One region of the Trichocoleus sp. FACHB-6 genome, then DNA from elsewhere that is predicted to be linked to it. Evidence: riboswitches for the same ligand, from Rfam matches in the RefSeq annotation. Region 1 holds a riboswitch; the other holds the start of a gene.

Region 1 (12,004 bases):
TCAGTAGGTCGCGTAAATAAGCTTGATTGCTTTGGTTATTCTCACTATAGGGGTTACTACTAGAGGTTGGCAAGAATGCGGAGGTAACTTCACTTACTCTTCAAGATGTTTCGTACTTCGGGGAGATTTTTATAAAGTTGGGGTAAAAGGAAGATGAAATAAGTCAATATTTAATTATTTCAATTTTCCTTGTTTGGGAATAAATAAAATTAATAAAAATATCCGTCAAATTACTGATGCTCAAATCATATTTTTTCGGAGAATACTGAGATATTTGCTCAACGAGTAACTGTAATTAAAAATTTCTATGGGAAAATACTTAATTAGATAGCTGCAAAAACAGGCGAAGCACTTGTACCCAAGTTTGGAGATTAAGCTCTGGTTAACTTGGTAAATGCTTCGCCCTAGCTGTGAAAATAAACTTTTTTAGGTTAGTATACGCTTGCTCAAATCGGTGCGCTCGGCAACACTACAAATGCTATTAGACAGGCTAAGAGACGGAGTTTAAAGAAGTTTTAGCTTCTTCGGCTACTTGCTCGACTTGATCATTTGCCAAAGCTTCTAATGTAGAGCGTGCCTCTGATCCGCCTAGCCTGTGGAGCGCCTGTACTACTCGGTAGCGGATTTGCCAGTCTGGATGGGTAGCATAGGGAACGATGAGGGAAACTGCTCGCGGATCTCCCAGTTCTCCTAGTGAGGAGATAGCAGCTGTTTGTACCAGGTCATTATCGGAGGTGAGGGCTTCTTGTAACAGGTCAAAAGCTCGCTCGTCGCCCATTTCTCCCAAGGCGGCAATAATGCTGAATTTGACGAGCCATTCAGGGCTTTGTTGGTAAACTTGCTGCAAGTCTAAGAAGGCATCTTTTAGCTTCAGCGCTCCCAGTGCATCAGCAGCAGCAGCTTGTACGTCGGCTTCAGGGTCGTTGAAGAGGCGATCGCGTAATATTGTTAAACTTTTTTGTAAATCTTGGTGTCCCAGCGTATCCATCTGGCTGACAGCTGCATATCGAACTCTGGTATTGCTGTCAGTAACAACAGGTTGAATTAGTTCAAATGCGATCGCCACTTCTAACTGGCGCAACTGGTTAACCGCACGGATGCGATCGCCAAAATTATCTGAACCCAGCAATTCTTTAACAGACTCAGGGGTAATGCTCATTATTATTTGTTGTTAGTTGTCGTCGATGTTTGAAGGTTGGATTAAAACGTTGGGTAGGGATTTTACTTTCCTACTCTTAGGGTGAGTAATGACTATAGGTACTACATTTCTGCCGCCATTGCCCGCACAATATCCCCACGAGTGAGGATGCCAATCACTTGCTCTGATTGATCAATCACTGGCAAACGGCGCACATTTCGCTCGTGCATTAGTGCGGCGGCTTCCCGCAAAAATTTATCAGGTGCAATTGTAATTGCATCAGAGGTCATTACTTCCCCGACTGTTTGCCCCAGCGCCTTATGCAGTTCTCGTTCGTAAGTGCCTGGGTTTTGCAGATAAATCACACTGTCTAGAAACATGATGTAAGCGGGGGGAGTCACCCCTGTTTCTTGCCACATCAAGTCGGTTTCTGAGAGTACCCCCACCAATTTTCCATTCTCATCCACCACTGGCAGACCGCTGATGCGTCGTTCTGCCAGGATTTGGATAGCCTCTTTGAGAGGCGTGTCAGTCCGCACCAAAATGGGGTCGCGGCTCATAACGTCGGCTACAGTTTTCGACATACGTGGCTAACATCTGTCACAGGATGGCTAGCTTCATTGTAGGTAATTGCGGGGATCAATAGCTATTGGCAAATTCTGTTTCGCAGTAGGCGCAAAGGATATGGGTGCAGTTAGCGATCGCTCCCAAATGAGCAATCTCGTAACCGTGCGTGTTTTGCGTCGCAAAGGAGAGACAAGCTGCACGAGCAACATGACCGAACTTCATCGCAATTGAGGCATCGCTGCCAAAACCACTCAACGTCGCCAATTGCACCGGAATAAACAACTTTTGCGCTACTTGCCGTATCTGCCAATTCAGCGTTTCATCATAGATGCCATAGCCATCCTGAGAAAGCAATACTGGCGCTACTCCGTCTGCAACTGGGTATTCCGGCGACAATGGGCAGATTTCCAAGGCAATCAAAGCATCTACGTGCTGCTTCTGGGTAAAGTACATCGCGCCAATTGCGCCAACTTCTTCTTTAGCAGAAGCCACCAAATAAACATCAACTGCTGGCTTTTTTACAGTTTCCGCCAGCGCCAACAAAATCGCCACAGATGCCTTATTATCCAGCGTATAACTGGCAATCCAATCCTTCATTCTGACCGGGCGCTTGCGATGCTTCCCGACTACCATTCGGGTTCCCGGTCGAATTCCTGCTACTTCTAGTTCTGGGAGAGTGCATTTAGTTTCCACCCAGGCATCTTCCCAACGCACCGGAGTATCTTCTTGCTGGGACTTTTGGGGGGATTCGTGGGAAATGTGACGCGATCCAAAAGAGAGAATTCCGGTAATCGTTTGCTCGTCTCCGAGTAAGTCTACAGCGCCTTCGCCATAAACCCAAGGAAACGCGCCTCCAAGACGGCGAACTTCTACCCGTCCCTCCTTGCCAACTTGTTTGACGATGCCACCAATTTCGTCTTTGTGGGCGGTGATAGCGATCGCTTTTTGTGGATTTTGTCCCGCAATCTTGGCAATTACATTACCTGCACTATCCTGCCAAACTTCCACGCCAGCCGTCTGAAATCGCCTGATTAACAGCTGGTCAATTTCTCCCTCAGCGCCGCTGGGAGAATGGTGCAGCACTAATTCTTCAATCGTTTGGAAAAGATTGTCGTAATCCAACAAAGTCATGCTTACAAGTAAAAACGCCTGACAACTAAAGTTAAGGGCGAACAAACAAAGCCTAGACGGTGCGTCGGCTTTATTCTAGCCGTTGCGTTGACAGGCTTTGTTTTTGGAGCATCGCGTTGCCAAAAATGGGATGCTTCTACCCATTTAACATTTATACTTCAGTCGCACCTACTCTGACTTTTTTCTGTTTACCTTTCAACACCGAACCCGCACCTAAAGCACCAAAAGCTAATATACCCAGCGCCGAAGCCGGTTCTGGAACGCTCTTTCCAGGTTCGGTTGGTGCTGTCAACCTTGAATAGGCTAATTCTCCCAGTATCTTATGAGTCGCAGTTGAAGGATGGATCTGATCCCAAAACAAATACTCGTTAGGATTCGTACATTGAGGGTTGAATAAACAACGGTCAGTGACATTCGTGAAATTATATTTTGCTGGATTAGCGATCGCGTCATTAAATGCCGAATTAAAATCCAGGGAAATTAGGTTAACATCGGGCGCTAAATCGTCACTCAAATTATCCAGAGTTTTGAACAAACTGGAGTTATGTTTTTTGGTTAAAGCGTTGAGCCTATCAGCATCCGGAGTTCCGGAGGTTAGTGGCAGTTTGCCCAAATCTGGCAAGTTAACTACCATAATATTTTTAGCTTCCAGTGCAGCCAGGGATCTAACCGCAGAGGTTATGTTTTCGATGGTTTTGTCAGGTTCTGTATAAGGCTTAAAACTGCTTTGTGTAGGCAAGTAATCATTAGCCCCAGCCAAGACTATATAAAGAGCATTTTTGTCAGCAGTCTGAGAAGCTGGTATCAGATTGTCAAAAAATCCAATCTGTTGCTGCAATCCTGGTAAAAGAGGAAAAATAGTGTTATCAGTTCCTGTAGTAGCACCACTGAAAGCAAAGTTTATGCCTTGAATTGGCTGAGTACCCAAAGTGGGATCGGTGTACGGAGTCAGGCTTAAACCTAAATCTTGGGCGAGATAATCTACCCATACCGGGCCATTGGAAAAACGTCCATTAGAGTAGAAAAGGCTAGGAGGAATGATTGGGAAATTGGGATTGCTGGCGTTTAGAGCCGTGGACACATTGAAAACATTACCTGTGTCCGAGATACTGTCACCAAATATGTAAAGCCCGCTAAATAATGTTGCTGCCGTTGCCTTCAGCGGCAACATGAAAGATAAGAGGAAAAATCCTGCGGCGAGAATTTGTTTTTGCATGGTCATTTATCCTTCCTTTATTTTCTGCTGGTCTTTAACTCTAAAACTTTTTCTGTGTATTTGCACACAGTAAATACATAGTTAGTGTGAATTCTCTGTAAAGTTTTTACTAATTTCAGAAAAAACCGGGGTAGCGAAAAGATTACGGAGATCGGTCACGCCTGAGCTTTTAAAACGAAACCCAGCGCACTTATTGGGTAAAGCTATAGCAGTCCTAGATGTTTCGTGAAGGCGAGATAGCCGACTTCGTAAGAGAAGTCGGCTATCTGAAGGGCTGGCTCAAAACTCTGCCGAGGATTGCTATATAACGCCTAAACAAGTTGTGAAATATATCTTCTTTTGTAGCGCTTCCGCGTCACGAGAGCGACAGGCTATGAGAGCCTATCCTACAGGTTACATAAGAAGGGTTGATTATACTGGGACTAATTTATTTAGAAATAAGTTGCTCTTGGGAATTAACATTTAAGACAAATGGTACAATTATTAACTAATTGTGATTAGCAACCATTACCGACAAGATAACTATTTAATTGGATTTGATAATATGGCTTCGATGCCCAACTACCGCCCTAAACAAATGTCCTTGGGGCCTTTGGAAAGAGAGATTTTGAGTATCATTTGGGAACTTGGTTCTGCCACCGTTAAGGACGTACACGAACGCATTTTGGCAGATCCTGAGCGAGAGTTAGCTTATACTTCAGTCACAACGGTACTGCGTCGCTTGACTGAGAAAGGTTGGCTTGCGTGTGATAAAAAAGAACGAACATTTTCTTGGCGAGCTTTAGTTTCTCGCTCCCAGGCGCAGGTAATAGAAGCTCACGATCAGTTACACAAATTTTTGGCAGTGGGAAACCCCGATGTCGTCGCCGCCTTCGCAGATAGTCTCGACTCTGCCAGTTTAGAACAAATAGAAGCGATCGCGCTTCGTCTGGCGGCTGCACGTCAAGCTAGAGAGGAGTAAAAGTAATGCACTTAGTGATGATTCTTTTTGCGCTCTTGTTGGTTTGGTTTCTGAGATGGCGATGGTCTTATCCTGTAGGAAATTGGCAAGAACGTTGGCAAACAGCGCTTTGGTCATTTCTGTTTGGGCCACTGTTACTAATCATGACAGCGATCGCGCTGCTGTGCATGGGTGCCAACGGACAAATGGGAGGGTTGCAAACCGGATGGTTCAGCTATTCTCTGGCTCTAAGCTTTCTAGGGTATGCTGTCGTTTTATGCCTCAAATTAGCAATTGAGGGATGGCGTTCTGTGCGACAAACACGCACTTATCCCCAAATCGAACTTGACGGCACAGTTCGTTTTCTCGACGCGAACGTTCTATTTAGCGCCCAGGTTGGTTTCTGGGAACCGGAATTAGTCGTTAGCCGGGGATTATTGGAAATGTTGGATACGGAGCATCTCGATGCTGTAATTGCCCACGAGCAAGGGCATCATTATTATCGGGATACCTTTTGGTTTTTCTGGCTCGGATGGATGCGATCGCTTACATCTTTTCTACCGAATACAGAAAGTTTGTGGCAGGAACTTTTGCTTTTGCGCGAACTACGAGCCGATAGATGGGCGGCACAAAAGGTAGATTCTTTAGTGTTAGCTGAATCTCTGCTTTGGGTGGGAAGCTGTCCACCGATTCAATCAGATAATTTCTGTGCTGCTTTCAGTTCTGTGGCACCACCAAATCGGTTGACGGAGCGCATAGAAGCGCTTCTCTCACAAGAACCATTGCCACGATGCCCTAATAATATGTGGTCTTGGAAGTGGTTAGTTTTGGCGTTTCTGCCTCTGGTTAGTTTGCCATTTCACACATAATTTGTAGGTCGAAATATAAGAACCTCTCCTCGCCTGCGGCTGTGGCTCCCCGGTTAGCAGCAGGGTGGTTTCATACAACCCTTAGAAAATATCGAAAATTGCGACATTTTGTAGGGGCATGGCATTGCCATGCCCCTACCGCCAACCAAAATCAACTGCCTCCTCGCAAGCGAGGTGGGGTTCCGGGTTCCAGAAAATTACGGGTAATCAACCAGACTTGATATCAATTGTCAATTTGTCAAGTTGAAACGTTCAAACGTCATTTAATAATGACTAACTAATTGACGACGCGAGGAATACAACACCAATTGAAGATATAACTAAACCAGCGAGTTGCAGAAAGGATAAACGTTGAGTGTTAAATTTCTGGGTCGCCGCACTACCAAACCGGAAAGCAGCAAAAGCAACGCCATACTGAATTAAAGTAAAACCCAGTAAGTAGGCAAATAACTCAGTCATCCCAGCACCGATAATCGCCTCACCATAAGCGTAACCGTGAAACAAACCCGCGATCGCACCCAAAACCATCTGTAAAATCCAGTTAGGTTTATTTTGTTTTACCAGCATCGCCCCAAATGCGATCGCGCTTACAGCAATAATTATCTCTGCTACTGGTAAATCAACGCTCAGTAAATGAATCCCAGTTCCTACCATTGCTGCTAGAACAAATCCCGCTGGTATCAGTGCGCCCTGCACTTGTCCAACCGCCAGTAACCCAATAGCAATCACAAAAGCAAAATGATCCAAGCCAATCAGCGGGTGCGCCAGCCCTGAGAGGAACCCTTCAAAGAAATTAGAAGGTACGTTACCGCCCATAGAATGGTGAGCATAAGCAGGCTTTTGGGCAATTAAACAGCCAACCCCGATTAAAGCAGCGACGCTTGTGTATCTTGGCAGTAGCTTGAAGAAATTAAAGTGTTTAATTTTAGTCATAATCTGTACCTCGCAGATGTATCAAATTCTTTACTGTTGATTGGTAATTAGGAATTGGGAATTTTCCCCAGTCCCTTTATCTCCCATCGGTGGGCATTCTGACTTAGAGGCTGTAACTAATGCCTCATCACAGCTGCGGGACAGCGCCGGACTTGCACCGAACTTTCCCCTTAACTCTGGTGGCTGCTCCTCACCAGAACCGATTGAGCAGAGCAATCATATCACTTCAGGGTTGGCATTTGAAAAAATGTCTGTAAAATTAACTGCAAAGACCGCAAAACCGCCAGAGAGAACGAACTTTATTTGAGGAGTGAGCGAATATGTGCGTAACTTGTCTTGTTACTTCCGCTTTAATGTTCTTTACACCAAGTGTTTCTGACGTGCCTTCATTGGCAGGGAATCAAGTTGCATTAGCTCAAAAAACCCAAGCCGCCATCACTCAGCTAGTTAAAAATCTGCCTAATTCCTCAGAAATTAGCCTACTTCGAGATGGATTAGAAGTGTTACAAGTAAAATTAGCTAAAGCCAAAAATGATGTGGAAGCTCAAGCCATCCTTGATACTGAGTTGGATGTTTTAAATAAGCGCATTAATGCCGATCCCAACTCTTGGAAAATCAATGAGGCGCTGGAGGAAATTCTGATAATTGATGACAACGATCAACTTATTAAAAGTTTAAAATTGCCTACAAGTAAAACTAAAAATTTGCAACCTGTGCCTAAATCTCAAGGCATGAATTGGGGTTGGTTGCGTTAGAAGGTAACTGAAAGGGGAGCGCACCTCAATGAAAGAGGTGGCTCCCCAACCTACATCACTATTTACTGCTGATTTGGAGAACTTAAAGGTGTAGGTGATGGCTGGCTTTGTTGACGCTGACTCTGCAAAGCATCTTGAGCTGATATTCCTTCACCTTCAGCGCCAAAGTACCACAGAGCCGCCGCCGCCTCAGCACGAGTTACAGGTTTTTTCGGCTGAAACAACGTCGTATACCCAAAAACTCGCCGGATATTCGCTAAATCTCCATTCTGGAAATCTGCCAACACCGCCCGTAAAGCCTTGGGTTCAGTTTTCCCTGCATCCTGAAATCCCCACGTTTGCTTTACCGCGTCAACTGAAGCTGTGGGTAAAGAAGAGCGCGTATCTAGAGGCACTTTCCAGAGAATCAGATTTTCGCGGGTTAGAGGTGCATCCGGGCGAAATAAAACAGCAGTAGCATCACCTGTCAATCGACTGGGAATTAACCCCGACTCCGCTAAACCTTGAATAGCTGAAAAATCTGGGTTATTTCGGGGAATATCTTGAAAAGCTGGTTGAGCGCTATCTGATGCCAAACGGATTTGTTTGCCTGGATTATTGGCATGAATTTGATTATTAACTGCAACCAGCCACCGCGCAAATTGTCGGCGGGTGATAGTTTTATTCGGTTCAAACTGTCCGCTGGCAGTTGGGTTATTTTTGGAGCCAACCGACTCTTGAGTAAGTACCCCCAATGCTGCTAAGTCTTCTACGTACTGACGTAATTCTTGGGGTGCTTTATTTATATCAGTGAATACTGATGAGCTAGTTGAGGGCGCGGGATTTTCACTAGCTGGCTGAGTGAAAATATCTTTTAAATTACTTCCCTGCGGTATTGTGGCAACGCTGGCATCGCGGCTATAGCTGATTGTAAATTCTGTGGCTATGTCTGAATTGTTACCAACAGCGGATTGAGTGGGCGTAGGCGTGGGGTTGCTAGTGCCAGAAACTGACTGGACGGACACCGTAACTTGCAGGTTATTCTGACGAGCGACCAATGTGTTTTCGATGCCACCTGTTTCGGACTCGCTGACCAAATCCCAGTTATTAGATTGAAACTGTTGCTGGTAAAAGCTTAGAACTGAGTTACTGGGGGCATCGGTTGTAAAACGGGCTGTCTGACCTTGACCAGAGTCAGGTGTCGCTGGTCTGACTTCTTGCACCTGAGCATCTGAATAAATGGGTATTTCTGCGGGAAAACCTGCCAGTTTATCGTTCTGAGGATTGTTGGAAGCAGGCGTTCCCAGAGTAATAGGGTTTTCTTTAAGTTTAGGGTCTGCTGCGAGCGATCGCTCAAGCGCTTCCCGATTAGCACTGTTGGCGCAAGCACTTAAGGAAATCAACAAGCAACCGATTAACCCGACACGTATAGCAAGACGTTTATGAAGCAACACAGCACACTAGAAAACAACTCTTTCTTCCTACGCTAACGCATATCGTAAAGCTGGTTTCCTCTGTGTGTGTTTAAGGGCAGATAAGTCAAATGCCAAAAACCGGGTAACTTTTAATTTACCGGGTTTCTAGGTTTTCGGTTTCTTAAGAAGCTTAATTTACACTCACCCTCACCCGGCGACGCTTGCGTAGTTGAGAGCCACCCACAACTAAACCTACTACAGCAAGACCTCCAAGCCCAGTTGGTTCTGGCACATCTTTAAGTTCTCCCGCCAGTGCAACGCCATCATTAGCACACTCTACAAACACATGAGCTAAGTAGTCACCGCTATCAAAGAGAGATTTACTAAACTGGAAACCAATGGTTTCAGTGCCGCTAGCAGCGAAGTGGGCAAAGTCAAGTCCAGCAGCAGTCAAAGCCCCGGCGGTGAGCATAGTAATATCGCCCACTTTTGTACCTGAGCCAATTACATTGAGAACTGAGCCTTGACCGAGATATCCATAGGCATCAGCTTTGGTTGGCAAATCGGTGCCTAGAGTATTGGTTTTATACCATCCAGCATCATTGTATTGCTGCAAACTGCTGTATCCATTATTGATTCCAGTAACGCTAGTTGCCTGGACATTTTTGTAAACGCCAGTGCTGGAAGCATTAGAATCGTTTGTCCCTGCAAAGCGAATCCCAAACAAACTTTTTGCATCACTAGCAGTTTGAAAATTATTACCCGTAAAGTTGAAGAACAAGTCGCCCCAGCCGATGTTTTTGTCAACAGCAGCACTGGCGTAAGTGCCTGTCAATGGCATACCACCAGTCAGCGCTACAAAAATGCTGTCAGCGGTTTCCTTAACTGCTATGCTTTTGATGTCATAAGCCGAGCCACCAGAGCCATCATTGAAAGCATCAATACTATAGTTCCAATTTTGATATAACGTTCCCGCATTAGCTTGTTGTCCAGTTATAGAAATCAGTCCTAGACTCGCAGCCATACCAGCAATTAAAGTAGCAATATTCCGTAGTTTCATAGAATAGACAAACCTTTGTTTGGGTTAAATTTATCTAATTAAATTTATAACCTTAATTTATTAATTAATCCATAAAGATTAAATCAAGATTGGCTAATGTTGAACTAAGGAATTACTAAAAAATAAACTGTATTTATACGTAAGTAACAAAAAAGAATATCAAGATATTTTGGGAATTTTTACTGGGGCTTGGGCAATACTGGAGGGATAGAAGCTTAAAATATTAAATTTTGCCTACGTTGAGGCACCTCAACCCAACTTACAATTATTTCTAACCCTCTCGTACTTGGCTTAAGTGAAGATTGACATACTCCCCGACCGTAAACGGTCGGGGATTCTAATTCCTGGTTCACAGAAATCCGCTTACTGTAGAAGGTTTCCCTTCTGCAATAGAGGCGGTCTTCTCCCCAGGCTTTCCCTCTTGTGAGGCAGATCCCTTTTGCCCAAAGGTACTGTTTTGCCATTCTATGCCTAGAATCCCCATACCCTTTTTGAGGATATTTATTGCTGCATTTCTATCACGGCAAATCTCAATACTACATGAGGGACATGAATGAGTTCTGGTACTTAATGACTTTTTCACTCTCCAGCCACAATTAGAACAATCTTGAGATGTATAGTGGGGTGAAACTGCCACTACCGCTTTATCCCAGATTCTCCCGTAGTAGTCTAACCATTGAGTGAACTGATACCAACTAGCATCCTGAATTGATTTAGCCAAGCGATGATTCTTGACCATGTTGGCAATCTTCAAATCCTCATAGACAATCACATCGTTAAAGTGAACTACGCATCGGGCAAGCTTTATCGCCCAATCTTTACGCTGCCTGGAGGTTTTAAGATGAACTCTACCTAGTCGTTCTCGTGCTTTATGGTAGTTGTTTGATTGCGGTTTTGCACCTTTTACAAACTTTTTACTTAACCGTCTTTGAGCTTTTTTTAGTCGGCGCTCAGACTTTCTCAAAAACTGGGGATAGATAACAGCATTATCGTTCTGGTCTTTGGTGAAGTATTTTAACCCCAGATCCAAGCCGACAACATTGCCTGTGTATTCCCCTGATTCTTTCCGGTCAGCATCAAAGCAGAATTGAGCATAATACCCATCTGCCCTACGCACAACACGCACGCGGTTAATTTTAAGGGTGTGAAGGTCAATCCTTGTTGCTTTATTGCAGTATAGAGATAAAGTCCCAATGTCGAAGCCATCCGTGAAGTTAATACTTTCACAATCTTGGGCTAGCTTCCATCCGGAGACTTTGTATTCTACAGAACGACCATGTTTTTTAAATTGGGGATAACCTTTCTTTTTATCGCCCTTTTTACATCGGGAGTAGAAGTTAGAAATAGAAGCCCAAGCACGTTCCGCACTGGCTTGTCTGGCGGCTGAGTTTAACTTTTTGGCGAAAGGAAACTTGGCGGCTAAATTTTTGCACAGTGAGTACAAATCGGCTTTACTTACACCTCGGTTATCCATCCAGTACCGGATTGCCTTGTTTCTAATGAATTGGGCGGTACGAACAGCATCATCAAGAGCTAAGTATTGCTCTTTTGTTCCGTTTTTTAACTTGGCTTCTCTAACTAACATGATGTGATTTTACGGCACAATATTGCAGATAAAACATTAAGATAAATAAAAGCCGCCTTGAAAGTGCGGGGCTTTAAACCCATTATTTTGGTAAAACAAAAAGAGTATTTGAAGGTTGAGAAATATTACAGCCTGCTGTAATCCAATGGATCTAAACCAGAGGTCGCGTGGTATGTTGGCTTTTGACCAAAATCGGTCAGACTGTTTTTATGGCTCTTAACGCCAAATATTTTTAGCTGAAACTTCTATGACATCTGAGGAAAAAGATTTTGCTACATCGAGTGCGGCGGAAGTGGAGCTTCCGGCTGTAGCTAAGGGGGATGCTGCTGCTGATGATGGAGTCAATGTGAAGCTAAGGGAATCGAACCTTGTTAAAGCAGTAGACTCGAAGGGTGTAATGCCCGGCGGAAATACGG
Region 2 (12,004 bases), on a different contig from region 1:
CTAGCTGAAATCTGCCGCATTAAGGCGCGGCAAAAAGGCATTTCATTAATTTATGAACCGATTACATTGCTTCCTACCGGAGTCCGAGCCGATGAACAAAGGTTGCGGCAAGTATTAATTAACTTGCTAGGAAATGCCGTAAAATTCACTCAAACTGGCGGAGTTGCTTTTAAGGTAGGTTATCACGAAGGCAAAATTCGGTTTCAAGTGGAAGATACGGGATTGGGGATGGCACCAGAGCAATTAGAAGAAATATTTTTGCCCTTTCATCAGGTCGGAGACCACAACCTCAAAACTGAAGGAACTGGATTGGGATTGGCAATTACCCGTCAATTAGTTGAGTTGATGGGTGGCGAAATTAAAGTAAAAAGTACCTTGGGTAAAGGGAGCATTTTCTTCTTTGATTTAGACTTGCCGGAAGCCTCTGACTGGGCCGATAATAGGAAAGAATACAAACTAAATATACAAGGTTTCAAAGGCTATAAACGCAAACTTATCATAGCAGATGACAAAAAAGAAAATCGCTCGCTATTGGTCAAAATGTTATCGCCTTTAGGGTTTGAGATAGTGGAAGCAACAGATGGACAGGACTGTCTCAATAAGGCTGAGGAATTGAATCCTGATTGCATCTTAATGGACTTGATGATGCCTCAGTTAAATGGGTTTGAAGCTACTCGAAGGATTAAGCGATCGCCAGAACTAAAAGATGTGGTAGTGATTGGCACTTCCGCCAGCGTTTTTGAGTTCGATCAGGACAAAAGCAAGGAGGCGGGTTGCAACGATTTTCTACCCAAACCTATTCGAGTAGAAGACCTGTTAGATAAGTTAAACGTTCACTTAAACTTGGAGTGGGTTTATGAGGAAGGCAATAGTGAAAATGCAACTATGCACCCAGAAGAAAATTCTCAGGCTACTAGACTCAAAACTCAGCATCCGCTTGTAGCCCCTCCTACAGAAGAGATTGCTGCTTTGTTGGATTTAGTAATGATGGGCGATCTCAATAGTATTGTCGAAAGAGCGGTTAACCTGGAAAAAAAAGATGTGATGTTTGCGTCTTTTGCCAGAGAAATACAGGAATTAGCTAAAGGTTTTCAGGTTAAGAAAATACGCGATCTTCTTAAAAATGTAGGAATAAATAAATGAAAAGCACAAATACTAATAACGGCGTAATTTTAATCGTTGACGACAACCCAACTAATTTAAAAGTCCTGTTCAAGTTTCTGGCTGATTCTGGCTTCAAAGTTTTGGTAGCTGAGGATGGCGAAGATGCGATCGCGCAGGTGGATTATGCACTGCCAGACCTCATCTTATTGGATGTACTCATGCCTGGTATGGATGGCTTTGAAACTTGCCGCCACTTGAAAGCTAAGGAATCAACGAAAGAAATTCCCGTAATTTTTATGACGGCGCTTTCTGAAACGGTGGATAAAGTTACAGGTTTGAGTCTTGGAGCCGTAGACTATATTACTAAACCACTTCAGCATGAAGAGGTTTTAGCCCGTGTCAAGGTTCATTTAAGCTTGCGAAATCTAACTAAAAAGTTACAAGATCAAAACGTGCGTCTTGAAGAGGAGATTGAAGAGCGTGCAAAGGTAGAGGCAGCTCTATTAACGCTCACCTCGGAGTTAGAAATACGAGTGGCAGAAAGAACGGCTGAACTTTTCCAATCAAATCAGCTGTTGACGGGATCGAATCAGCAGCTGAAACAGGAAATCCAAGAACGCATCGCTACAGAAACTGCATTGCAGAAATCAGAAGCACGTTATCGACAACAAGCCAATCAGCTAGAACTTGCCTTTCGCAAACTTCAAGAAGCTCAAAGCCAATTAGTTCACAGTGAAAAAATGTCCAGCTTGGGACAATTGGTTGCAGGTGTGGCACATGAAATTAATAATCCTGTCAACTTTATCTACGGCAATCTTACCCACGCACATCATTATAGCCAAGACATTCTCGGACTCTTGAAGCTCTATATTAAGTATCTTCCATCACCGCCGCCGGAGATTCAGGAGTACGTTGAGGCTATAGATTTGGAGTTTTTGATTGAAGATTTGCCCAAATTGCTAGCTTCGATGAAGGTGGGAGCCGATCGCATCCGCGAGATTATTCAATCGTTGCGACATTTCTCCCGTGTGGATGAAGCCCAAATGAAGCCAGTGGATATTCATGCTGGGCTGGATAGCACGCTGTTGATTTTGCACAATCGGTTTAAACCTAGTGCTAACCATCCAGGTATTCAGCTTGTCAAAGAATATGGCAAGCTGCCACCAGTAGAGTGTTATGCAGGGCAGCTCAACCAGGTGTTTATGAATTTGATTGCCAATGCAATTGATGCGTTGGAGGACTATGACAAAAATCGATCGCCCGAAGATGTTTACTGTTCCCTGAGCTTAATTCGGATTCGCACGGAAGTAACCGATAGTAACTTCGTGACTATTCGGATTGGGGATAATGGCCCTGGTATAGCACCTGAAGTACGCGATCGCCTATTCGACCCGTTCTTTACAACGAAACCCCCAGGTAGAGGTACTGGTTTGGGCTTGTCTATTAGCTACCAAATTGTCGCCTCCAAACACGGTGGTCAGATAATGTGTATTTCAGCGCCGGGACAGGGAGCCGAGTTCATAATTAAAATTCCGATTCGACGACAGCCTCTGGAATCGGCTTGCCAATTAAGTAAGTTGGAAAAAAAAAGCATAATTTCGGCTAGTGTCCGGTAAGTGTCTGTCTACCGAAATCTGCGGGGCTAAAGCCCCGCAGAAAATTACGCAATTTCAAGTAACTTTGCGCTCAGATCCCAGAGCTTTTTAGCTTTGTTCTTATCGCTAACTTGGTCAGATTTTTGCACAAAAGACTGACGACCTGGTTTCTGGGGATTCCCCGAACTCCAATACACACCAGGCTTTAGCTTTGCTTATAAGCAGCATTTCCTTACCTTTTTTACCTATTCAACTACTTTTTTGGCATATTAGGTAATCAAGAGCCAGAATTATTTTTCGTTCTCCAGCTTTTGCATTATCGGCTAAGACTAATAAATAATTTTTTTCTAGTTTAAATGTATAATTTGTAACAGACGAATAGCCAAGAGGATGTCGCGATCTAAGGTATAAGGTACGCGATCGCTGCCGCGACTCACTCGCCTATTCGCAGTAATCCATGCCGGACACCATAAAACAGCCGATTTAGTAATGTTTGTTCTTGTTCGTCCAGCCAATCCTTAGCTAGTAGGACATACTTCAGCTGATACTGGTTAATACGAGTAATCCGCCGCGAGACAAATATCTGAGCAACGATATCTTCAATAGTGACTTCGATAGGAAAAAACTCAATCGGCATAATCATAGAAGAAATTTGATATTACCAATTTCAACTTTTTCCGTAGAATCCTAAGCGATCGCAATCTATAAAATCAGGTGACAAAGCTCTAACAACTCTGTGATCCCTGTCATTGCGCGAGTGAAAACCTAAGCGATGCCTCAAATTTTGACAAACCACCGTTGGCGATACATCGCGTAGCAAATCGCCCACCAGAACAACAATGTTAGTACGGCAAACACCAGGGAAGCATTCATCGGACTTGCCCAAGGCAAGAATAAATGTTCGTAGATCCAGGTATAGGTGCTGGGTGCGTTTTCACCAGTTCCGATTTTAGTTTTGACGAGAATTTTAATCAGCAGAACCGAAGCGACGAAGACGAAGATAGCATTCAACCCCATCACTTCAAACGGTTTCCCCCAGCGACGATTTCGGACTTCAATTAATTCATAACAGGCTGCTAGTAATAGCAACGCCCAACCAGAACTGAAGAGGACGTAGGAACTCGTCCACAACCTCTTGTTGATGGGAAATACCAAACCCCACGCCCAACCTACACCCAAGCAACCGATGCCAAACAGTACCAAACCGATACTGGTGCGCCTTTGGACGGGTTGGACACGTAACCAGTCACCTGTAAAGTAGCCAATGAGGACGGTGACAATTGCTGGGAGAGTGCTGAATAAACCTTCGGGATCTCCCATCGTTTTAAAAGCGTCGCCTGGATGCAGATGCTTTGTACCAATTATCAAGCGATCGATATAAGAGGCGAAGTTTCCTTCCGGCGATGATAAGTTTCCAGCGCCATAATCGGGAACGGGAATAAGAGACATCGCTACCCAGTACCCGATGAGTAATAGTAGCGCGATCGCCCACTGTCCTTTTCGCGGTACGTTGATAACTATCAAGGCGGCAAATAGGTAAGCTAAGCTGATGCGCTGCAACACTCCCATGATCCGGATGGTGTCCCAGTTGTAAGTCCAGAAACCATTCAGCAACAAACCGAGGACAAACAGAATTGCCACTCGGCGGAAAATTCGCCTGTACACGGCGGCGGTGGGACGGTTCCCTTCGTTGTACTTGGAAAGGGAAAAGATCATTGCCACACCAACTATAAATAAGAAGAAGGGAAAAACTAAGTCTGTCGCCGTGCAACCGTGCCATTTGGCGTGTTCCAAAAACGGATAAACTTGGTCGGCGACTCCCGCTTTATTGACGAGGATCATGCCTGCGATCGCTATCCCGCGAAATACATCGAGTGAAGTTAAACGCATAGTTAATTTACAGAAGTGTTCCAGTTGCTGCACGAAAGGTTGAGGAATTTTCATCCCTCTGTAGGAATAGGACAATCACTGTGATGATTAAGTTAGCATCGCGGGGTAGAAAATCAAAACGATTAATATTAAAGTAAACAGAGTGCAATGCTAGTTCTTGCCCTTCAACCACAGAGTAAGCAGAAATTTTTTGCCTTTTTAGAGGATTAATATGAATCCAGAAGATTTTATGAAAATAGCGCTGGAAGAAGCAAAGATTGGAGATGCTCCTTACGGTGCAGTTATCGTTAAAGATAATCAAATAGTCATTCAAGCCCACAATACTGTAAAGACGGATAGCGATCCAACTGCCCACGCAGAAGTTAACGCGATTCGCGGTTTAACAACCAAAATTAAGAATCCTTCTTTAGAAGGTTATACGTTATATACAACTTGCGAACCATGCCCAATGTGTACGGCGACTTGTATTTGGGCAGGAATATCTGAAATAGTAATTGGGGCTTCGATTCAAGACTTGATTGATGCTGGTGTTTCTCAAATAAATCTCAGCAGTGAAGAAATTATTGCGAAGGGCTTTAAGAAAATAAAAGTTACCAAAGGTCTTTTAAAGGACGAATCTCTGCAATTATTTAAGAGTTAATTCGGCTCATCAAGCTGGGGTAAAAATTAAATTGGCAAAAATTGCGGGTCGAGTGCGATCGCGCAAACTTAAGCTGCTTAAAATATTGGTTACGTGCTTTTTCACTTTTCCTTCAGAAATATAAAAAGTTTGGGCAATTTTTCAATAATTGGCACCAGCGCCAATTAAACGCAAAACTTCCCTTTCTCTGGGTGTTCGTTCATCCCAAAGAAAGGGGAGCCATTAGTCGGTTGTTAGTTGTTGCAAGCTGTTTGTAAATAAAATTTAAGATGCCTGAACTACTCTCTGTGGCTAGATCCTCCCTAATCCTCCTTAAAAAGCAGGGAACCGCGTCAAAAGCCTGAAGTCCGGGATCTACATCTTTGCTTACAAACAGATTGTTAGAGATGCGATTGACTTTATTTGTGCTTATCTAGCACAAATAAAGTAGAAAAATCGGCAACCTTTACGGCTTTTATATTACTAAGTCAATTCGTAGTTACCCGGAATAAAGATGTATTAATTAATAAATTCATATGTAATTAATATAGCTTTACTATAACTTTAATGAAAGCTTTGATTTTTGCTTTTATTATCAGTTGAGATAGAAAGGAAAAACCCATGAAAAAACTCTTGACATTAGCAGCTTTAACGCTCTTTATTCCGCTATTTCACGCGAAAGCGGAAGCAGCCACTATGATTAAGGTTTCCCAAGAATCAAGGGCAGGAGTAGGGGACTTTAACAGCAACATTTTAGGATATATCAAAGCCTTCAGTACCACCAAGACAGCAGCCGAGTACTATAAGTACAGTTCGCACTACTACGGTGGATTGTCTAATGATGCCTCACTGGATTTAACTGCTAAGCAATCTCACCTTTTCTTTGTAGATGCTGCCGATGGGCTGTCACTATTCACTGTGCATGATAAGCCGGGTAATGTAATTGGTGGCGCAGCAAAAATGCGTTTCGATTTGTCGGGGGATACCGCCTCATTAAAGATGGTAGACGATCCGGGGGAAGCGATCGCATCTGCTGATGGCACTGTCTTCATCGCAGATCACGCCTGGTCGCCCTGCTGCACTGATGGTTTAGCTATAGGTTCCCTGGATGGCAACTGGGAAATGAAGGTGCAATTCACTGGCTGGTACAGAGGGTTGAACGCATGGAAAGCGTATTCATCGTCGTCCAAATCGTCAACTATTTCGCTGGCGATGCAAAATTATCGGAGAGTTCAATTAAACGTAGTACCCGCTTCTATCCCTGAGCCTTCCAGCATCGCCTCTATTGTTTTTGCTAGTTTTCTGGCGTTAGCTGTACTTCGTCGCCAACGCAAGGGCATTTTGTAAAAGATTATCCGTGACGAAAGTCATGGTTGGGTTTAGGACTTTCCTCGGATGCAATCGAGAATATTTTTTGTTTACTATAGAGAGAACGAACCGGAAAAAGGATAGAACACGGTGAAACTCAAACTGATTTCGATGTTAGCTGGAGCGGTTGTATTTTTCGTTCCCTTCACTTCAAGTGCAGCTTTTGCCCAAACCAATTCGCCAAGCGCCCCGGCATCTAGCGGATTGATGGGTATCGAATTAACTCCGCAACAAAAAACTAAAATCGAACAGATTCGCAGTAATACTCGATCCCAAATTGAAAATATTCTAACGGCAGAGCAAAAAAATAAATTTAAAGCTGCTGTGGGCCAAGGTCAGGATATGCGTAGGGCTTTCGCGGCGATGAATTTATCTGACCAGCAGAAAACTCAACTGCAAGGTATTTTTCAGTCGGCAGCATCGCAGTTTTCCGCAACGCTTACTCAAGAACAGCGGCAGACAATTATGGAGAATATGCGATCGCGTCAGCAGCCGCAACAAAACCCGAAATAAGTTTCATCAGCATCAAATAAAAGATGATGAACTTGTCTGTTGTTAGAGTCAATCTTTTCCCTCAGATTCAATATGCTGGGGCAGAATGTTCTGCAAATTGTGGAAATTGCGATCGCTTCCAGAAACCTCTTTTGGTTGCACCTTAGCTGATTTTCTTGACTCCCATCACCTGTGCAACCATTACTGGGGAAGCTGACTTTGGGCAATGTGCAAGCCTTATCTGGCGTTGAATTAGATGCAAATGCGGGGCAGCCATTGTGTCTGCCTCAGCAGCCATCAAGTATTTTATATTAGGGTGTTCATCACATTTTTAATGCCATTATTAAATTTATTTTTTCCCCCATTAGCGGGGTGTCGAACTTTCTGAAAAGCCAATCCCATTTTTGCGAGAGTTTTTTCAGCTTCGTTTCCGACAGCTACAACAATATTTATATCAAATAATATAATTAAGTCTTTTAAAAAATACTCCCCAATATTTATTTCTTCTTTAGTGGGCGTTCGATTAGATTGCTGATTTCCAACTTTAAAAGGATGAAAAGGGAAGGCATTCCAAAGTAAAGGGATTTGCTGATACTTTAGCAAGGCTTCCCAAACAATGGTTGCACTCTGCTCTTTATAAACTCGATCAAACTCATTAGTTTTCCGGTAGCCCCTGGATTCGCCAAATAATCTAATTTCATCAAATCCATTTAATAGAATAAATTCACTGGTAAAAGGAACACCTGTTAAACGACATCCTCTATGCCCTGGAGCTTCTCCAACTAACAAAATTTGGCTGTTTCTTTCTGCTAGATGTTTCAAGTATAAAAATAAGTTTTCTCTTCTGACCTCATTTACCAAAAGGTCGTAAGAATACTGATTAAACACATTATTGCTAGATTTAAAATTAGATAGCTCTTTGATAAATTTGTGAAATTTATCGTTCATTTCCTTGGGCGTTATCAAAGAAGTAGCATCAGATTTCAAGAGAAAAAAGAGAGAAGAAATCGGAAGCAACCTATAGTAACTTTGGTAGTCAACCCCTCCCCCCGCATTCTAAGTGTAGTCGAATCAGCTAAGATAGCAAGGCAAACGTGAACCGTAACAGGGTAGGGAAACTCCGGTGTAATTCCGGGGCTGTGCCGCAGCTGTAAGCGATTTTTGTCCTTGGGTATGACGAATCGTTAGCCAGAATGCCTACCTGTTGCGAGGCGCATTCTATTTCCTGCGTTGCACAGGAAAAAAGTTGTAAATCCATGCCTACTATCAATTCAACCACTCTAATTACTCAGTCCTTGGAATTATCACCACTACCGCTACACCGCCCGTTATTGATGATTGGTCATGGTACAAAAGATAATGACGGACGGCAAAGTTTGCTGGATTTTGCGGCAGCATATCAAGCTTTAGACACCTCTAGACCTGTTCTTCCTTGTTTTCTAGAACTCACTGGCCCGACAATTCAGGAGGGGGTAGATCGGTGTGTGGAGGAGGGTTACACGGAAATTTCGGTGTTGCCGATTTTGCTATTTGCGGCGCGACACAATAAGTTTGATGTGACCAATGAGTTAGACCGGGCAAGGGCTAGACATCCCCAGTTAAAGTTTTACTACGGGCGACATTTTGGGATTACGCCTGGGATTTTGGATTTGTGGCGATCGCGTCTTGCTGAACTAGACCAACCTCAATGGAACCGTTCAGACACCGTACTGCTATTTGTCGGTCGCGGTTCCAGCGATCCCGATGCTAACGGCGACGTTTATAAACTTGCCCGGATTGTGTGGGAAGGTAGCGGTTATCAGACTGTGGAAACTTGCTTTATCGGCATTACCCACCCACGTCTAGAAGAAGGTTTCCGTCGCGCCAGACTCTACCAGCCTAAACGAATTATTGTCCTGCCGTATTTTCTGTTTACAGGAGTCCTGGTTAAAAAGATATTTGAAATTACTGCCCAGCAGCAAGAACAATATCCCGACATCTCCATGACTTGTCTGCCAGAAATGGGCATTCACCCGCAGTTGTTGTCTGTATTGCGAGAACGGGAAATCGAAACCCAGCTGGGACAAGTCCAGATGAATTGTGAAATGTGCAAATTCCGACTAGCAGCAGTTGGGAACGGTAACGGACACACTCACGATCATCACCACCACCACCATGACCACAGTCACGACCATTCCCACGCCGCCGCCGATCCCTATGCGAATTTAGAGCGTTACCATGAGAAGATTTGGCAAGCGCCTTGAACAAATGGGTAATAGGTAGTAGGTAATAGGTAATAGGGCTAGATGTTCCTACCAATTACTCATTACCGTTTACCTAAAACTTATGTCTAAAGAATTTTCAATTGGTGAGCGAGTCCGGGTGGTAGCATTGCCACCATACGTCAAAACAGCGGAACCGATGCCAATGCTGCGTCCTCCTGATGTGATTCAGCTTGGGGAAGAAGGCATTGTTATGGATCGTCGTCCGGGGGGATATTGGGGTGTCCGGTTTTCCACGGGAGCTTTTTTGATGGATAGCCAGTATATTGAGGCTGTGTCCGTGACAACTGAATCAATCCAGTCAGGGGTAGAGGTGACGGATAGGACAGCGCACACCACATCACCTGAACAAAAGTATTTTGTTGACCCCAGCTGAGTAGAAGGATGCGATCGCACTCCTTGTATACTGCTATAGCCAGCTACTCGCACTCTATTTTTTGTAGCGTTCTGTGCGATGACGGTTCGTTTTTTGGTAGAGTGCGATCGCTCATTCCCCCAAAGTCAATAATCCCTCCCGAAAATTCACCACTAGAGGCAGATTCATTAACCACTGCGAACCTAACAATATTTCTGTTATTTCTTCCCCTGAAAAAACTGGGATTTCAAACTCTTGTCCATTCAATAGCACCTTACCCAAATAAATATCAAAAGATGCTTCTCCCTGTGCTGTACGCAGTTCTTCCCTACGCATAAAAGCCCAATCAAGACCATCTAAATCTTGTTTGTTCATTGCCACGAAGCCTGTAAAACCTGTATCCAATAGCACATCTACCGTCAGATTTATGCCAGCAGCAGTAATCAAATCTATTTCAAAATATAGCTGACCCCTGCTGCCAAAAGTAGCCTGAATCATATTCTGCCTGTGGCTCCCGTCTCATTCAAACAAAAGATACAGTGGATAGAATTTAGGTGCTTATCATTTACCTTTTGATGAGCCATCATTTTATTAGCATCAATGAAATAATCACCACTGTCTGGTTCAACGGCAATATACCAGCCATAGTGTTCCTCGATTAAATTGGGGCGCACTCGCTCAAGAATTATCCGACAACGCTTATAAAAAGCTTCATTTTCAGCTTTGTGTCTGGCGATAACGTGCGTTCTGGAAATACTCGACCGTTACGGGCGTATTTTTTTGGAGTTGCTTCAGTCATAGTGTTAAACATCTGTTGCAGTTGCTTTTCTTTTAGGCAAAAAAAATTGAACCCCTATGGTTATGGATTGAGAAATTCCAGGAAGAAAAGAGGGCAATCGCTTTCTTTTCTTCCTGGAATTTGCGTCTTTGTGGCTAATTTATTTTAGCTACTTGCCCTAACACTGAGAATTAAACTATCGAGTTCCAACTGCATATGAAAACAAACTTTTTCATAGCAATCATTTACATAATCACGACAAAGCGCCGCGTCACGACCATAACGCTCAAATACAATTGGCGCACATACGCGAGTATGAATTTGTATTGGTAGAGGAAAATTTGGTAAAGGGCCAATTCCCAAACCCCAAGGCAACCCTAAATAAATCGGAAAAACACCCGTATCCAAATCTAATTTCCAGGGAAACCCCCATTCATGTACTTGGCGTACCTGGTCATAAAAATCTGCCAAAACAATCAGAGTATCGTGAGCGCCATAAGAAATAATTGGTACAATTGGCACCTCTTCCCGTAGCGCCAATTTAATAAATCCCTTACGCCCTGCAAAATGAATGCGATCGCGCATATAGTAGGGACGAAACAAATCTTCAGCACCTCCGGGATAGACCAGAACAGAAGCATCTCGCTGAAGGGCAGCGATCGCCATCTTCGGATGAGCAATAACTGCCCCTACCATAGAGCCAGGGATGGCGAAAATAGGAGACTTCCAAGCCGCCGGGTGCATTAGCCCGTAAATCAGGCGATCGTAACCAAACCGGCGAAACCAGTCATACATGAACATAGACGTATCGGGTGAAGCCAAGCCGCCATTATGGGAACCCACAATCAGCATTTTTCCCGACTGGGGCATGTGATGCCAGCCATCAGTTTCAACCCGAAAATAGTAGCGGTAAAACCATTCCCAAATCGGCATCCAAGATTTAATTGCATCGGGATTTCGCTCTTCTAAAGACCAACCATCAAATTGATGGTGAGATGCTTTACCCTTATTCAGCAAAATGTTTGTAAAAGTTTCAAAATAATCAAACAATGGTTCTCAACCGCCTTAAACATAGGGAGTGGGGATTGGGGACTGGAGGCTGGGGACTGGGGGCTGCGGACTAGGGACTGGGTAAGATTCTTCCCAATCCCCAATTCCCAATCCCTAATCCCCAATCTTCAATTCCCAATTCCTTCATTTTCGCGGAAGGTCGGGCCAAAGGAGAGCGATCGCTAGCCGTACTGATTCTCCCACCATCGAAAAACGAGCTGCCTTCGCCGCCGTTTCCTCCCACCGTAGCAACTGCTGCTGAAACATCGGGTCAAGACGCGCCCGCTTCACAATTGCCTGACTAATAACTGACTTTTGGATTTCCTCTGTCGAGATCCCCTGAGTTTTAAGGAAATTCAAAAGCCGCTGTACGCTGTCCACAAACTGGTCTGGCGTTTGGGAGAGGATAATCATTTGGATTTGCTTGACCACTTCTTGATACATCCGCAGCCGCTGATCTGGTGAGGGTGGCGGTGGCGTTGGTTGTGGTGG

The links. A riboswitch is a leader RNA that binds a small molecule or an ion and turns the genes downstream of it on or off. The one in region 1 is predicted to bind cobalamin.
Region 2: another riboswitch for cobalamin. It lies ahead of H6F66_RS18665 (sirohydrochlorin chelatase); the one in region 1 lies ahead of H6F66_RS21390 (HupE/UreJ family protein).

What each region holds. Positions count from the first base shown of each region.
Region 1 covers NZ_JACJOY010000106.1:18,654-30,657, reverse strand. The annotation lists gene nblB (phycobilisome degradation protein NblB) at 491-1,159, opposite strand; gene H6F66_RS21415 (CBS domain-containing protein) at 1,261-1,722, opposite strand; gene H6F66_RS21410 (M20/M25/M40 family metallo-hydrolase) at 1,778-2,836, opposite strand; gene H6F66_RS21405 (SGNH/GDSL hydrolase family protein) at 2,988-4,058, opposite strand; gene H6F66_RS21400 (BlaI/MecI/CopY family transcriptional regulator) at 4,597-5,013, shown strand; gene H6F66_RS21395 (M56 family metallopeptidase) at 5,019-5,861, shown strand; gene H6F66_RS21390 (HupE/UreJ family protein) at 6,135-6,794, opposite strand; cobalamin riboswitch at 6,865-7,013, opposite strand; gene H6F66_RS21385 (hypothetical protein) at 7,115-7,549, shown strand; gene H6F66_RS21380 (S-layer homology domain-containing protein) at 7,612-8,982, opposite strand; gene H6F66_RS21375 (XDD3 family exosortase-dependent surface protein) at 9,134-10,003, opposite strand; gene H6F66_RS21370 (RNA-guided endonuclease TnpB family protein) at 10,353-11,588, opposite strand; gene lepB (signal peptidase I) at 11,986-12,004, shown strand, end outside.
Region 2 covers NZ_JACJOY010000096.1:70,720-82,723, reverse strand. The annotation lists gene H6F66_RS18705 (hybrid sensor histidine kinase/response regulator) at 1-1,143, shown strand, start outside; gene H6F66_RS18700 (response regulator) at 1,140-2,720, shown strand; gene H6F66_RS18695 (hypothetical protein) at 3,133-3,342, opposite strand; gene H6F66_RS18690 (heparan-alpha-glucosaminide N-acetyltransferase domain-containing protein) at 3,477-4,589, opposite strand; gene H6F66_RS18685 (nucleoside deaminase) at 4,801-5,229, shown strand; partial or broken gene H6F66_RS29450 (LuxR C-terminal-related transcriptional regulator) at 5,239-5,430, opposite strand; gene H6F66_RS18680 (PEP-CTERM sorting domain-containing protein) at 5,830-6,555, shown strand; gene H6F66_RS18675 (P pilus assembly/Cpx signaling pathway, periplasmic inhibitor/zinc-resistance associated protein) at 6,667-7,089, shown strand; gene H6F66_RS18670 (uracil-DNA glycosylase) at 7,375-8,016, opposite strand; cobalamin riboswitch at 8,158-8,288, shown strand; gene H6F66_RS18665 (sirohydrochlorin chelatase) at 8,325-9,311, shown strand; gene sipA (regulatory protein SipA) at 9,394-9,705, shown strand; gene H6F66_RS18655 (aspartyl protease) at 9,817-10,182, opposite strand; partial or broken gene H6F66_RS29445 (hypothetical protein) at 10,179-10,483, opposite strand; gene H6F66_RS18645 (lysophospholipid acyltransferase family protein) at 10,628-11,479, opposite strand; gene H6F66_RS18640 (pentapeptide repeat-containing protein) at 11,657-12,004, opposite strand, start outside.